3 regions of the Mesorhizobium sp. M1312 genome follow, and region 1 is predicted to be linked to each of the others. Evidence: riboswitches for the same ligand, from Rfam matches in the RefSeq annotation. Region 1 holds a riboswitch; each other region holds the start of a gene.

Region 1 (4,275 bases):
GGGCTTTGCAGGTAGTGGCCGTCGACCAGCGCCTTCAGTGATGCTTCGATCAACGGGCGGTCGGTCAGCACGTCGCTGTTTGCTGCGATCAGGATATCAGCCGCTTCTTGCGGATGTTCGACGGCGAAGGCGTAGCCGCGCCTGGTCGCGGCGATGAACGCGGTTGCCGTGTCCCTGTTCTTTTCGAGATAGGCCCGGCTCGAGCCAATGAAATTGGTGTGTTGGTCGGGCACGCCGAAATCCGCGTAACGGAAGGCGCGCTGAGCCTTGCCGTCAAGTTCCGCTTTGATCCCCTCCCAAGTGTAGACTTCGAGCGTAAAATCGACTGCGCCATTGGCCAAGGCCTCATAGGCGGAGGTGCCCAGCGTCACTGTTTCGAATTTGCCCTCGCCGCCATCATGGCGGATGATGGTGCCGATCAGTGCATTCTCCCAGGCGCTGCCGAAACCGCCATAGGTCAGGCCGTCCAGGTCCCTGGGGGACTGTATATCGGCGCGGTCGGCGTTGAACACCAGCCTGCCGGTTTCTGTCTGCACGATGGCGTAGGTGGCGACGAGGTCGGCGCCGGCCGTGCGTTGGGTGAACAATCCTATGGATCCCAGTATACCGAAATCGGCCACGCGGTTGGCGATCAGCGTACCGGCCGCAGTGTCGCTGTAGGGCAGGATCTGCACGTCGAGCCCCGCCTCGGCGTGGAAGCCTTTCGCCCGGGCGACATAGAGCCCGACATGATTTGTGTTCGGCGTCCAATCGAGTGCGACGGTGACAGTCTGCTCGGCTGAGACGGACGTGACGGGTCCGAGCCCGGTGATCAATGCGGCAGTGATGAAGAGGCGTCTGGAAAGCATGTCATGTCCTTTGGGCGAGCTGTGGATCGAGAAGGGTATCGAGGATGTCGGCTTCGATGGCGCTGGCTTCCGGCGAGGCAAGATCCTTGCGCGGGCGCGGAAGAGGTATGGCGATTTCGCGCAGCACGCGGGCAGGGCGGGCGCTCAGCACATAGATGCGGTCGGACAGGAAGACCGCCTCGCGGACATCGTGGGTGATCAGCAGGATGGTCCAGCGGTGTTGGTCCCACATCGTCTGAAGCCAGCGCTGCATGCCGGTGCGCGTGAGGGCGTCGAGTGCGCCGAACGGTTCGTCGAGCAACAGCATGGCGCGATCCTGCACGACGGTACGCAACAGCGCGGCGCGCTGGCGCATTCCGCCCGATAGCTGCGCCGGATATTTTTGCTCGAAGCCCGCAAGGCCGAATTCGCCGAAGAGCGGCGCCACCTTGCCGCGCGCCGCCTTGCGGGACATGCCTTGTACCTCGAGACCGAGTGCAGTGTTGTCGATGACCGTGCGCCAGGGCATCAGGGCATCGCGTTGCGGCATGAAGGCAAACGGTCGGCGCACGTCGGCCAGTGGCCGCCCGTCGACGTCGGCCCCGCCGCCGTAGCCATCGAGATCGCCGGTCAGCAATCTGAAGATCGTGGATTTGCCGGCTCCGGAGGGGCCGAGGATTGAAACGAATTCGCCCGGCTCGACATGCAGGGTGATGCCGGCAAGCACGTCGATGTCGCCAAAACGCTTGCTGACTTGGCGCAGCTCCAGCCGCCTGCTCATGATTTTCGTGCGCCATCGAGCCGCTCCCATGGCGCGGCGGCGCGCTGGATCAGCACCGTAGTGGCAAACAGGACCAGGGTGAGCAAGGCGCTGACCAGCACGGCCGCCAGCACGAGATCGGGCCGGAAATTGTTCTTGGCGTTGAGCATGTAGATGCCGAGCCCTTTGGCAGCACCGGCATATTCCGCGAAGATGGCGCCCACCACGGCATAGGTGATCGAGATGCGCAGTCCGGCGAAAAAATAGGGCAGTGAGGAGGGCAGGCGGGCCAGCAGGAAAATGCGCATGCGGGAAGCGCCCATCGAACTCAGAAGCGCCGAAACGTCCCGATCCGTCGAATCGTAACCCTGCACCAGCGCGACCAGCATGGGAAAGAAAGTCACGAGTGCGACCAGCATGATCTTCGGCGTCAGCCCGAAGCCGAACCAAAGCACGACCAGCGGAGCGATCGCCACCAGCGGCAGGGTCTGGCTGATGATGAACACCGGGAACAGGGCGCGGCGCAGCGGCTTGAAGAAGTCGATCAGCACCGAAAGGATGAAAGCAACAGCCAGCGAGCAGGCGAAACCCGCCAATGTGGCGCTGATCGTCGGCACGGTGTTGTCGAACAGCGCCTGGCGCTGCTGGATGGCCTGGGCGAGGACGCGTGACGGCGCGGGCAGCGTGGTGGGCGAGATGCGCGCATAGAGCTCCCAAGCCAAAACCAGCGTGCCGACCGACAGCAAGGCCGGTCCGATCTTTGCGAACAAGGCTGCGATTCGCAGCGCGGCGGAGAAAGGCTGGGACATGCGAGACCTCCGGCGCGAAAGATCAGCGTGGGATCGGGCCGTTGGCCGAGACCGTGAGGTCGATCGTGACATGGCCCTCGGGCGGAAGATATTGACGACGCCGACGAAATCGCCGTTTGTCGGATAAAGAGAAATCTGTGCGTCAGAAAACATCGCCCGCCTCGCTCCGCTGGTATTATCCAGATCAGCTCTAGGGTTTACGGGCTTGCAGCCCATCTCTCAGCCCCGACGATACGGAGCACCCCTGTGGATGGCGGCAATTAAACAGATAAAGAGTGGAGCTGCAAGTCTGCGTCGGACCTGTGAAAACCTCAGGTCAGAGGAGGTTGCGGTTCCAGCCGGGACATCGGGGCAGAACAGAAAAGAGGGTGACAACCCGGCATCCTCTTCGAGATCGCTCTCAAGACGTCGATCGACAGTTTCCCATTCGTCGTCACCATTGTCGATGCCAGGCGTTTGGTGAATTGTGGAAGCATGAAGTATAGATTGCATACGCTGTAGGCAGCGGTTCCTCTTTCGCCAATTACGACCCGCACTTTATTGGAGATCGAAATGCAAGAATTTATCCTTTTTGCGCTCGTAGGGTTTGTAGCTCAGGCTGTCGACGGGGCTCTCGGCATGGCCTATGGCGTGGTTTGCTCGACAACACTACTGGGGTTTGGCGTGTCTCCTGCACACGCTTCGGCTTCAGTTCACGGAGCTGAGCTGTTTACCACTGCGGCCTCAGGTTCGGCTCACCTCTATCACCGCAATATCGACTGGAAGCTTTTCTGGCGGCTGATGCCATTTGGCGTTCTCGGCGGCGTTCTCGGCGCTTATGTGCTCACCTCGTTTGAGGGAGCGATCATGAAGCCATATGTGACCACATACCTTGCGCTGGTCGGTGCTTGGCTCCTGTTCCGTTCATTCCGGCGGATTCCAAGCAATCCGGTCCCTGCAGGCGCGGTACCTCCGCTTGGACTTGGTGGTGGATTTCTCGACGCCGCGGGGGGAGGCGGATGGGGTCCTATCGTAACGACGGGCCTTCTCGGTTTTGGCGGGACGCCCCGCTACGTTATTGGTACGGTAAATGCCACCGAGTTCCTCACCACGTTGTCGGTATCTCTAACCTTCTTGTTTGCCTTGCTAACGGGCCATTGGCAGGAGGCAGGAGAGCTGACAGAAAATCTAATTGCCGTTGCCGGCTTGATCCTTGGCGGCGTGATCGCAGCGCCGATGGCCGGATTGATGGTGAAGTCGATCGCAGAAAAGACGCTTCTCAGGCTCGTTGGCATTCTCATCATCCTGCTGGCAGGCTGGCAAACTGCCCAACTCTTCGAATGGGTGTAAACTGGAGAGACATCCGACAGATTGTCGGTGTCGCTTCCGTGGCGGCCGTGCCGGACACAAAAAGTCAATTCCCAAATGGAACGAAGAGACCCCTTTGTTGTTTGGATGCCTTGGACAACCGGAGGACGAGTCGATGAAAAAATTGGTTGTAGCAACAGGGTTGGCGCTGGCGGTCGCGATGCCTGCAGCGGCTCAGGACACCGCGACCGCGAAAGCCGAATTCGTCAACATGGCTGGCGAGAAGAACGGAACGGCCACGCTGACCGAGACGGCGCAGGGCGTGCTGATAGCGTTGGAGGTAACAGGACTGCCGGCGGGTGAATGGGTCGCATTCCATGTTCACGAAACCGGAAAGTGCGACCATCAGACCGGCCATGCCTCGGCCGGTGGGCACTTCAATCCGACGAATGCCGAACATGGATACCTCACTGGGAAAGGCCCGCACGCGGGCGATATGCCAAATCAGCGGGTCAGCCCCGACGGCGTTTTGCGTGCCCAGGCTTTCAACAGCGTGGTCAAGCTGGATGGTGGAGATACGGCGATACGAGGC
Region 2 (4,275 bases), on a different contig from region 1:
GCTGGACCTATTCAGCGCATCCGATCTGCGTTGCCGCCGGTGTCGCCAACCTGGAACTGATCGACGAGATGGACCTGGTGACCAACGCCGGCGAAACCGGCGCCTATTTCCGCGCCGAACTGGCGAAAGCCGTCGGCGGCCACAAGAACGTCGGCGAGGTACGCGGCGACGGCATGTTGGCGGCAATCGAATTCGTCGCCGACCGGGACGATCGCGAGTTCTTCGACGCCTCGCAAAAGATCGGCCCGCAGGTCGCGACCGCCCTTGCCGAGCGCGGCGTCATCGGCCGCGCCATGCCGCAGGGCGACATCCTCGGCTTCGCGCCGCCGCTCTGCCTCACCCGCGAAGAGGCCGACATCGTCGTCTCCAAGACGGCCGATGCGGTGAAGAGCGTGTTTGCAAACATCTGAAAACTGACGTGAACGCCATGACCAAAACCCTCCCCGCCACCATGGCCGCCGTGCAGCTTATCGGCCACGGCGGACCGGAAAAGCTCGTCTACCGCACCGACGTGAAAATGCCCTCGCCCGCCCCGGGCGAGGTGCTGGTCAAGGTCACCGCTTGCGGCATGAACAACACCGATGTCTGGGTGCGCCAGGGCGCCTATGGCACGGAAGAAGATGCTGCCGCCGTCTCGACCTGGCGGCGTCAGGGCAATACGCTGACCTTCCCGCGCATCCAGGGCACCGACACCGTCGGCAACATCGTTGCCGTCGGCGATGGTGTCTCGCCGGCCCGCATCGGCGAGCGGGTGATGGTCGACTTCTCCATTTACAACCGCGACGACGATTCACTCGCCGACATCGACTATATGGGCCACGGCCGCGACGGCGGCTATGCCGAGTACCAGACCGTGCCGGCCGACAACGCCCATGTCGTCGACACCGATCTGACCGATGTCGAACTCGCCACCTTCTGCTGCGCCTATCTCACCGGCGAACAGATGCTGGAACGTGCTGGCCTGAAGGCCGGCGAGCGTGTGCTGGTCACCGGCGCGTCGGGCGGCGTCGGCTCCGGCATCGTCCAACTGGCGCGAGCGCGCGGGGCCATCCCCTATGCCGTCGTCGGCAAGGGCAAGGAACAGGCGGTGCTCGACATCGGCGCCGAGGCCGTGATCACCCGTGGCGTCGCCGACCTGCCCGCCGCCGTGAACGCGGCGACCAAGGGCCAGCCGATCGATGTCGTCGCCGACCTGGTCGGCGGCGCGATCTTCAATGACCTCTTGCGCATTCTTCGGCCCGAAGGCCGCTACACCACCGCCGGCGCGATTGCCGGTCCGGTCGTACAGCTTGACCTGCGCACCATGTATCTCAAGCAGTTGCAGCTGCACGGGTCGAGCCAGGGCACGCGACACGAATTCCGCCGTATCGTCCGCTACATCGAGGAGAAGAAGATCCAGCCGCTGGTCGGCGGTGTCTACAAGCTCTCCGATTTCCACCGCGCCCAGGCGGATTTCATTGCCAAGGACTTTGTCGGCAAGCTGGTGGTCGTTCCGGATGCCGTTTCGGATTTCGCTGTAACCCGCTGACAACAACACTAACAGGGGCTCGGGCTGTTCGCCGACACAGTGATGTCGAGCGCGACATGGCCTTGCGGCGCGCCGAAGCGAAGGAAGGCTTCCGACAGCGTCGCGAACACCGGTCCGGCATCGCCCCTCAGCTTGGTGCAGAAATTCTTCGACCTGTCGAAGACGCCCGAGGTCTTGAGAAAGTCGATGCAGCCGTAGATCTCGTCCATGTGATGGCCCTCGCCGAGCGGATAGAGCGAGAACTGCGCGGCGACCTCTTGGCCGAGCTTTTTCGCACTGTCGACATGCGCCCGCGCCGCGCCGATGCGCTCGGCCAGGGAGAGTTCGGGGCTGCTGCCGGAAATCGGTGTGCAGATTGGATCGTCGGGCTCGCCGGGGCAGCCGCGCGACACCGTCGCCGACAACACGCAATGCGCGCCACTTGCCGCCGCCGAGGTGAACAGATCGCGCATGGCCGGGAAAAGCTGTTCGGGCGGGCCGACGATCAGCGTCGAGATGTCGTCGATCTCGATGCGGAAATTCGGCCGATAGGAATCCATCGCCGAAATTGCTCTAAGGATGACGCCTACGAAATCGTCGCACATCGGATACAGGGAAATCTGTGCACCTGAAAACATAGTCGCCTCGCTCCGCTGGCATTACCCAGATCAGCTTGAGGGACCGAGGGCTTGCACCCACCATCTCAGCCCCGGCAATACGGAGCGCCCCTGTCGATTGGGTGGACGTAGCACCGGCCCGGTGGATGTTCAAGTACGATCCGGGGCAATCGCTTCAGACCAATTGCCGAGCGTGGCGCCGCCAGCGAAGCTGCCGATTTTCGCCAATCACCAACGCCCATTCAGCCTCTGCCTTCGGACGACCTGATCAGCTCTGTGATCCAACCTGCTTGGCGGCGGCTTCGAGCGATCTTTCGAACGCGTCGACCACCTGATCGACCTGGGGCTCGGTGATGATCAGCGGCGGGCAGAAGGCCAGCGCGTCGCCCATGTTGCGCGAGATGACGCCGTTCTGCTGCATGAAACCGTTGACGAGCCCGCCCAGCGCGCCGGCCGTCTCCCACGGCGTCTTGTTTGCCTTGTCGCCGACCAGTTCGACCGCAGCGATCAGGCCGACGCCGCGCACCTCGCCGACAAGCGGGTGCGAAGCGAGGTTGCGCAGCCGCTTCTGCATATGCGTGCCGACCGTGCGGGCATTGCCGACAAGGTCGCGCTCCTCGATCAGCTTCAGGTTCTCCAACGCGACCGCCGCCGCAACGGGGTGGTCGCCGCCGGTGTAGCCGTGACCGAAGGTGCCGATGCGATTGCTTTCGTCGGCAATCGGCTCGAACATTTTCTCGTTGATCAGCAGGGCCGAGATCGGCAGGTAGGAGGAAGAGATCTGCTTCGACAGCACCATGATGTCCGGCCTGATGCCGAAGGTCTGCGAGCCGAACATTTCACCGGTTCGGCCAAAACCGCAGATGACTTCGTCGGCGACGAGCAGGATGTCGTATTTCGACAGGACCGCCTGGATCTTCTCCCAATAGCCGGCCGGCGGAACGATGACGCCGCCGGCGCCCATGATCGGTTCGCCGAAGAAGGCGGCGATGGTTTCCGGGCCCTCGGCCAGGATCAGCTTTTCCAAATCGTCGGCAAGCCGGCTCGAAAACTGCTCTTCGCTCTCGCCTGGCAGCGCCTCGCGCCAGTGGTGCGGCGTCGAGGTGTGCAGCACATTGGCGATCGGCAGGTCGAAGGAAATGTGGTTGTTGGGCAGGCCGGTCAGGCTCGCCGAGGCAATGGTGACGCCGTGACAGCCGCGATTGCGGCTGATGATCTTCTTGCGCGCCGGCTGGCCGAGCGCGTTCGACCGGTACCAGATCATTTTCATGGCCGTGTCGTTGGCCTCGGAGCCGGAATTGGTGAAATACGCCTTGCTCATCGGCACCGGCGCCATCTGCACCAGCTTCTCGGCGAGATCGATCAGCGGCGAATGCGATTTGGAACCGAAGTTGTGATAGTAAGGCAGCTTGGACATCTGGCGCACCGCCACATCGATCAGCCGCTTCTCGGAGAAGCCGACCGCGACACTCCAAAGCCCGGCCATTGCCTCGATATAGCGGTTGCCGGCGAGATCCTCGACATAGATGCCGTCGCCTTTCTCGATGACGAGCGGTCCTGCTTCCTCATGCTTGCGGGCATTGGTGTAGCCGTGCATGTGGTAGCTGATGTCGCGAGCTTCGGGAGAATTCGGTCGAGCGTCCATGATGGTTCCTGTCCTGCGTGCCGGGACGTGCGTCCTTGCCGCCGTTCGGCGCGCATCGGCCTCTGGCATTGATGCTGTTTGGTGCATCTGTTTCTTGTAAGGGTGTCAAGCCCTTTCGGAAGGGCTGGCGGATGGACTGAGACATGCAGAATTTCAGCTTCGAGGCTGCAGAACGCGAGAACCTCCGCGAAGCCGGCTGTACGCGTCGCGAGGACTTGATTCCCGAACGGCTCACCAGCAGGCACAACAACAAGGCTGAGGTGGCCTGATCATGGACCATGTCGACTGCATCGTCGCCGGCGCCGGCGTCATTGGCCTCGCGATCGCGCGAGAGATGGCGCAGCGCGGGATGGATACCCTGATCCTCGAGGCTGCGAACGCGATCGGCACCGGAACGAGTTCGCGCAATTCCGAGGTCATTCATGCAGGCATCTACTATCCGGCCGGATCGCTGAAGGGCCGGCTCTGCGTGGCAGGCCGCGAAAAGCTCTACCGTTATTGCGAGG
Region 3 (4,275 bases), on a different contig from region 1:
GATCTGGCGGCCAAGCTTGTGCTGCTCGCGCTCTTCTTCTTCCAGCACGGTGTCGCGCCATTCCTCGAAATGGCCAAAGCCCTTGTCCAGCCTGCGGGTCTGGCCGCGATCGAGCCAGACGGTGGCGCGCGACACGCGCTCGAGGAAGCGGCGGTCGTGCGAGATGACGATCAGCGCCGAAGAGGTGCGGGCAAGCTCCTCCTCCAGCCACTCGATGACCGACAAGTCGAGATGGTTGGTCGGCTCATCAAGGAGGAGTATGTCCGGCTCCGGCGCCATGACGCGGGCAAGGGCGGCACGGCGCGCCTCGCCGCCTGAGAGATCGTTTGGCCGCTCGTCGCCGGACAGGCCGAGATGCTCCATTAGATAGGTGGCGCGGTAGGGATCGTCGGCGGGTCCGAGCCCCGCCTCGACATAGGCGCGGACGCTGGCGAAACCGTCCATGTCGGGCATTTGCGGCAGGTAGCGCACTGTCGCCGAAGGCTGGCGGAACACCTCGCCCTCCTGCGGCTCGATAAATCCCGCAGCGATCTTGAGCAACGTCGACTTGCCCGAGCCGTTGCGGCCGACCAAAGCAATCTTGTCGCCCACCGACGCTGTCAGCTCCGCCCCGTCGAGCAGCGGCGTGCCACCGAAGGTCAGTTTTATCCCGTCGAGATTGAGAAGTGGCGGCGCCATGTCAGCTTTCAGGTAAGGGGAATGGGTGGGCGAGCAACAGCGCGCGGCCGCTGCCCAGCGCGATTTCGAGCTGTCCCTTGACCTCATTGGAAATGGTCAGCGACGAGCCGAACGTCATCTCGATATGGTTCAGCGGCCATTTGGCGCCGGTCACGGTCAGGCCGGAAAGGTCGGAAAAGCCGAGAATCGAAAACAGCGTGCCATCGGCGTAGTCGAAGCCGGTCTTTCCGCGAAGCAAGGGGATGCCTTCCTGTGCGCCGCTGGTCAAAAGCACCTCCGTCCCTGCCTCGGCCAGCCGGACGCTGAGCGCCAGGTGCAGGAAGGCGTGGTCGGTGCGCTTGCCGCCGAACGCGCCGGCGAGCACGAGGCTGGTCGCGCCGCGTTGGAGCGCGGCGGCGATAGCCAGTTCGCCGTCGGTCTTGTCCTTTTCTGCCGGAAACACCTGGCGGGGCACGGCGGCCAGCTCGTCCGGCAAATCCGCCGGCACCGAATCGAAGTCGCCGACCCAGAGTTCCGGCGTCAGGCTCAGCGTCCGGGCATGGCTCATGCCGGCGTCGGCGGCGATGACACGGGAGCCTTCGACCTGGCGGTCGAGCAGCGGCGTGCGGATAAGATCGCCGCCAAGCAGGATGGTGAATTTGCTCATATGCGTGGCCCTTACCAGCCCTGCTTGTGAAACGGAAGGCCGCGTTCCCGGATGCTCGGCAAACTTCCGCTTGCGCCGCACGTGGGCCGGGCCTATGTGTCGAAACGCTCTAACGGGGTGCTGGACGCGATCTTCGCGGACCAGCTGAGAGGCAACCATGCCAACCCGCTGAACCTGATCCGGTTTGTACCGGCGGAGGGATTAGACGTTTCGGACAGCCCGATGCCTCAATTCCTTTCAACGCTGACGAAGGAGGCGCCGATGCGCACGTTTTTATACACTCTTGTTTCGGCAGTGCTGCTTGCGGGGTCCGTTCTCGCCGGCACAGGGCCAGTATCCGCGCAGGAAAAACTCACTGTCTATACCTATGAGAGCTTCACCGCCGACTGGGGTCCTGGCCCTGCGGTCAAGAAGGCCTTCGAGGCCGAATGCGGCTGTACTCTCGAATTCGTCGCGGTCGCCGACGGCGTCGCCCTGCTCAACCGCGTCAAGCTGGAAGGGGCCGCGACCAAGGCCGATATCGTGCTCGGCCTAGACACCAATCTGACGGTGGAAGCCAAGGCCACCGGCCTGTTTTCGCCGCATGGTGCCGTAGTCGATGTCAACGTGCCGGGCGGCTGGAGCGATGACATTTTCGTGCCGTTCGACTACGGTTATTTCGCCGTCGTCTACGACACCGAAAAGCTGAAGACCCCGCCGAAGAGCCTGAAGGAATTGGTCGAGGGCAATGCCGATGAGAAGATCGTCATCCAGGATCCACGCACCTCGACGCCCGGTCTCGGCCTGCTGTTGTGGGTGAGGTCGGTCTATGGCGACAAGGCGCCGGAAGCCTGGGCCAAGCTTAAGGCAAAGGTGCTCACCGTGACGCCGGGCTGGAGCGAGGCCTACGGCCTCTTCACCAAGGGCGAGGCGCCGATGGTGCTGTCCTACACCACCTCGCCGGCCTACCACATGGTTGCCGAAAACACCGAGCGCTATCAGGCGGCGTCCTTCGAGGAAGGCGAATATCTGCAGATAGAGGTCGCCGGCATCACCACCAAGGGCGCGAAGAATCCATTGGCGAAACAGTTCCTGACTTTCATGACTGGGCCGAAATTCCAGGATGCCATCCCCGAGAACAACTGGATGTTTCCTGCCGGCAAAACTGACAAGCCGCTCAATCCGGCCTTCGACAAGCTCGTCAAGCCGACCAAGACTTTGCTGTTCAGCCCCGAAGAGGTGGCCGCCAACCGCAAGGCCTGGGTCGACGAATGGCTGTCGGTGATGAGCGAGTAGCTTGTGATTGAAAGATGATCACTCTACGGCGCCCCCCTCTGTCCTGCCGGACATCTCCCCCTCAAGGGGGGAGATCGGATGTCACTTCCGTTTTCGCCAATCGCAACAGCCGAAAGATTGAGGCGGGGGTAAAGTTGCCGATCTCCCCCCTTGCGGGGGAGATGCCAAGTTCTGGCAAGGAGGGCAGGACAGAGGGGGGTGGGCGGGAACTCGGCCTCAGCCATATTTTCTGCTTCGACGATCGTTGAACCAGGCAGGGCGGCATGCATACCGGATATCCTGCCGATCCCCGCGTCACCGCCGGCACCATCGCGCTTGCCGCTGTTGCGCTGCTGATCGGCGGAGCGTTCGCCGGGCTCATCCTTGAAGCTACACGCAACCCGACCGGCGCCGTGTCGGCCTTCGATTCCTACCTCTTCCGTATCGCCCGTTTCACGCTGTGGCAGGCTTTGCTGTCGACACTGCTTTCCGTCGTGCCGGCGCTGTTCGTTGCGCGGGCGCTGTCGCGGCATCCGCGCTTCTTTGGTCGCGGCCTGATCCTGCAGCTCTTCGCCGTGCCGCTTGCGCTGCCGGCCATCGTCGCCGCACTCGGCATTCTGGCTCTCTATGGCCGTGCCGGCTATTTCGCCGGCGTGCTCACCGCGATTGGCGGTCAGGGCTGGCCGGGCATTTACGGCCTGTCCGGCATCCTCGTCGCCCATGTCTTCTTCAATCTGCCGCTGGCCACACGGCTGTTCCTTGAGGCGCTGGCGACAGTGCCGGCCGACCAGTGGCGGCTGGCGAGCCAGCTCGGCATGGGCGCCAGACCCGCATTCCGGCTGATCGAATGGCCGACGCTGCGTGCGGCACTGCCAGGCGTCGCCGGGCTTGTCTTCATGCTTTGCGTCACGTCTTTCACCATCGTGCTCACGCTGGGCGGCGGGCCGCGCGCGACGACACTGGAGGTCGCCATCTACCAGGCGTTGCGTTTCGATTTCGATCCTGCCCGCTCGGTGACGCTGACACTGCTGCAGATCGCGCTGACCTTCGTCGTTATGCTGGCATTGACGCGGCTTGGCGCCAACACCGTCGGCGACGCCAATCTGCCGGTGGCATCGCGCCGGTATCTTTCGGCCGGCACGGCCGAGACCGTGCTGAATACAGCATTGATCGTTCTGGCATTGCTGTTCGTCGCCGGGCCGATGGCGGCCACGGTGACGTCAGGCCTTGGCGCCGATCTCGGCCGGCTGGCAAGCGAGAGCGCGGTGCGGCAAGCGACACTGACCAGCGCCGTGCTCGCCTTACTGGCGGCGCTGCTTTCAGTGGCGCTGTCGCTGTCGCTCGTCATGGCACGACGGGCGCTGGCCTTGAGGCGTCGCGTTGGCGCCAAGACGCTGCTCGAATACGCCACCGACACCGGCGCCGGCTTCGTCCTCGTCGTGCCGCCCATCGTCATCGGCGCCGGCTGGTTCCTGCTCCTGCGTGCTATCAGCGACGTCTTTGCCATCGCCCCTGTCATGGTCGTCGCCGTCAATGCGGTAATGGCGATGCCGTTTGCCATCCGCGCCATTCGCCCCGGCTATGATGCGGCGAGCGAACGCCACGAACGGCTCTGTTTGCTGCTTGGAATCTCGGGCTGGAACCGGTTCCGGCTGGTCGACTGGCCGTCGCTGCGGCGGCCGCTCGCCACCGGTTTC

Evidence for each region. Region 1 has a riboswitch for thiamine pyrophosphate ahead of NKH36_RS29105 (ABC transporter permease). Riboswitches for the same ligand answer to the same signal wherever they lie in the genome.
Region 2: linked by a shared signal. The riboswitch ahead of NKH36_RS10815 (YkoF family thiamine/hydroxymethylpyrimidine-binding protein) and the one ahead of NKH36_RS29105 (ABC transporter permease) in region 1 are both predicted to bind thiamine pyrophosphate.
Region 3: linked by a shared signal. The riboswitch ahead of thiB (thiamine ABC transporter substrate binding subunit) and the one ahead of NKH36_RS29105 (ABC transporter permease) in region 1 are both predicted to bind thiamine pyrophosphate.

Annotation. Positions count from the first base shown of each region.
Region 1 covers NZ_JAMYLQ010000034.1:31,850-36,124, reverse strand. The annotation lists gene NKH36_RS29115 (ABC transporter substrate-binding protein) at 1-848, opposite strand, end outside; gene NKH36_RS29110 (ABC transporter ATP-binding protein) at 850-1,611, opposite strand; gene NKH36_RS29105 (ABC transporter permease) at 1,605-2,396, opposite strand; TPP riboswitch at 2,540-2,652, opposite strand; gene NKH36_RS29100 (sulfite exporter TauE/SafE family protein) at 2,949-3,725, shown strand; gene NKH36_RS29095 (superoxide dismutase family protein) at 3,859-4,275, shown strand, end outside.
Region 2 covers NZ_JAMYLQ010000007.1:21,839-26,113, forward strand. The annotation lists gene NKH36_RS10805 (aspartate aminotransferase family protein) at 1-410, shown strand, start outside; gene NKH36_RS10810 (alcohol dehydrogenase family protein) at 419-1,528, shown strand; gene NKH36_RS10815 (YkoF family thiamine/hydroxymethylpyrimidine-binding protein) at 1,537-2,145, opposite strand; TPP riboswitch at 2,136-2,247, opposite strand; gene NKH36_RS10820 (aspartate aminotransferase family protein) at 2,393-3,769, opposite strand; gene NKH36_RS10825 (hypothetical protein) at 3,913-4,038, shown strand; gene NKH36_RS10830 (NAD(P)/FAD-dependent oxidoreductase) at 4,041-4,275, shown strand, end outside.
Region 3 covers NZ_JAMYLQ010000011.1:113,817-118,091, reverse strand. The annotation lists gene NKH36_RS15405 (ABC-F family ATP-binding cassette domain-containing protein) at 1-678, opposite strand, end outside; gene NKH36_RS15400 (thiamine diphosphokinase) at 680-1,324, opposite strand; TPP riboswitch at 1,428-1,542, shown strand; gene thiB (thiamine ABC transporter substrate binding subunit) at 1,586-2,599, shown strand; gene thiP (thiamine/thiamine pyrophosphate ABC transporter permease) at 2,863-4,275, shown strand, end outside.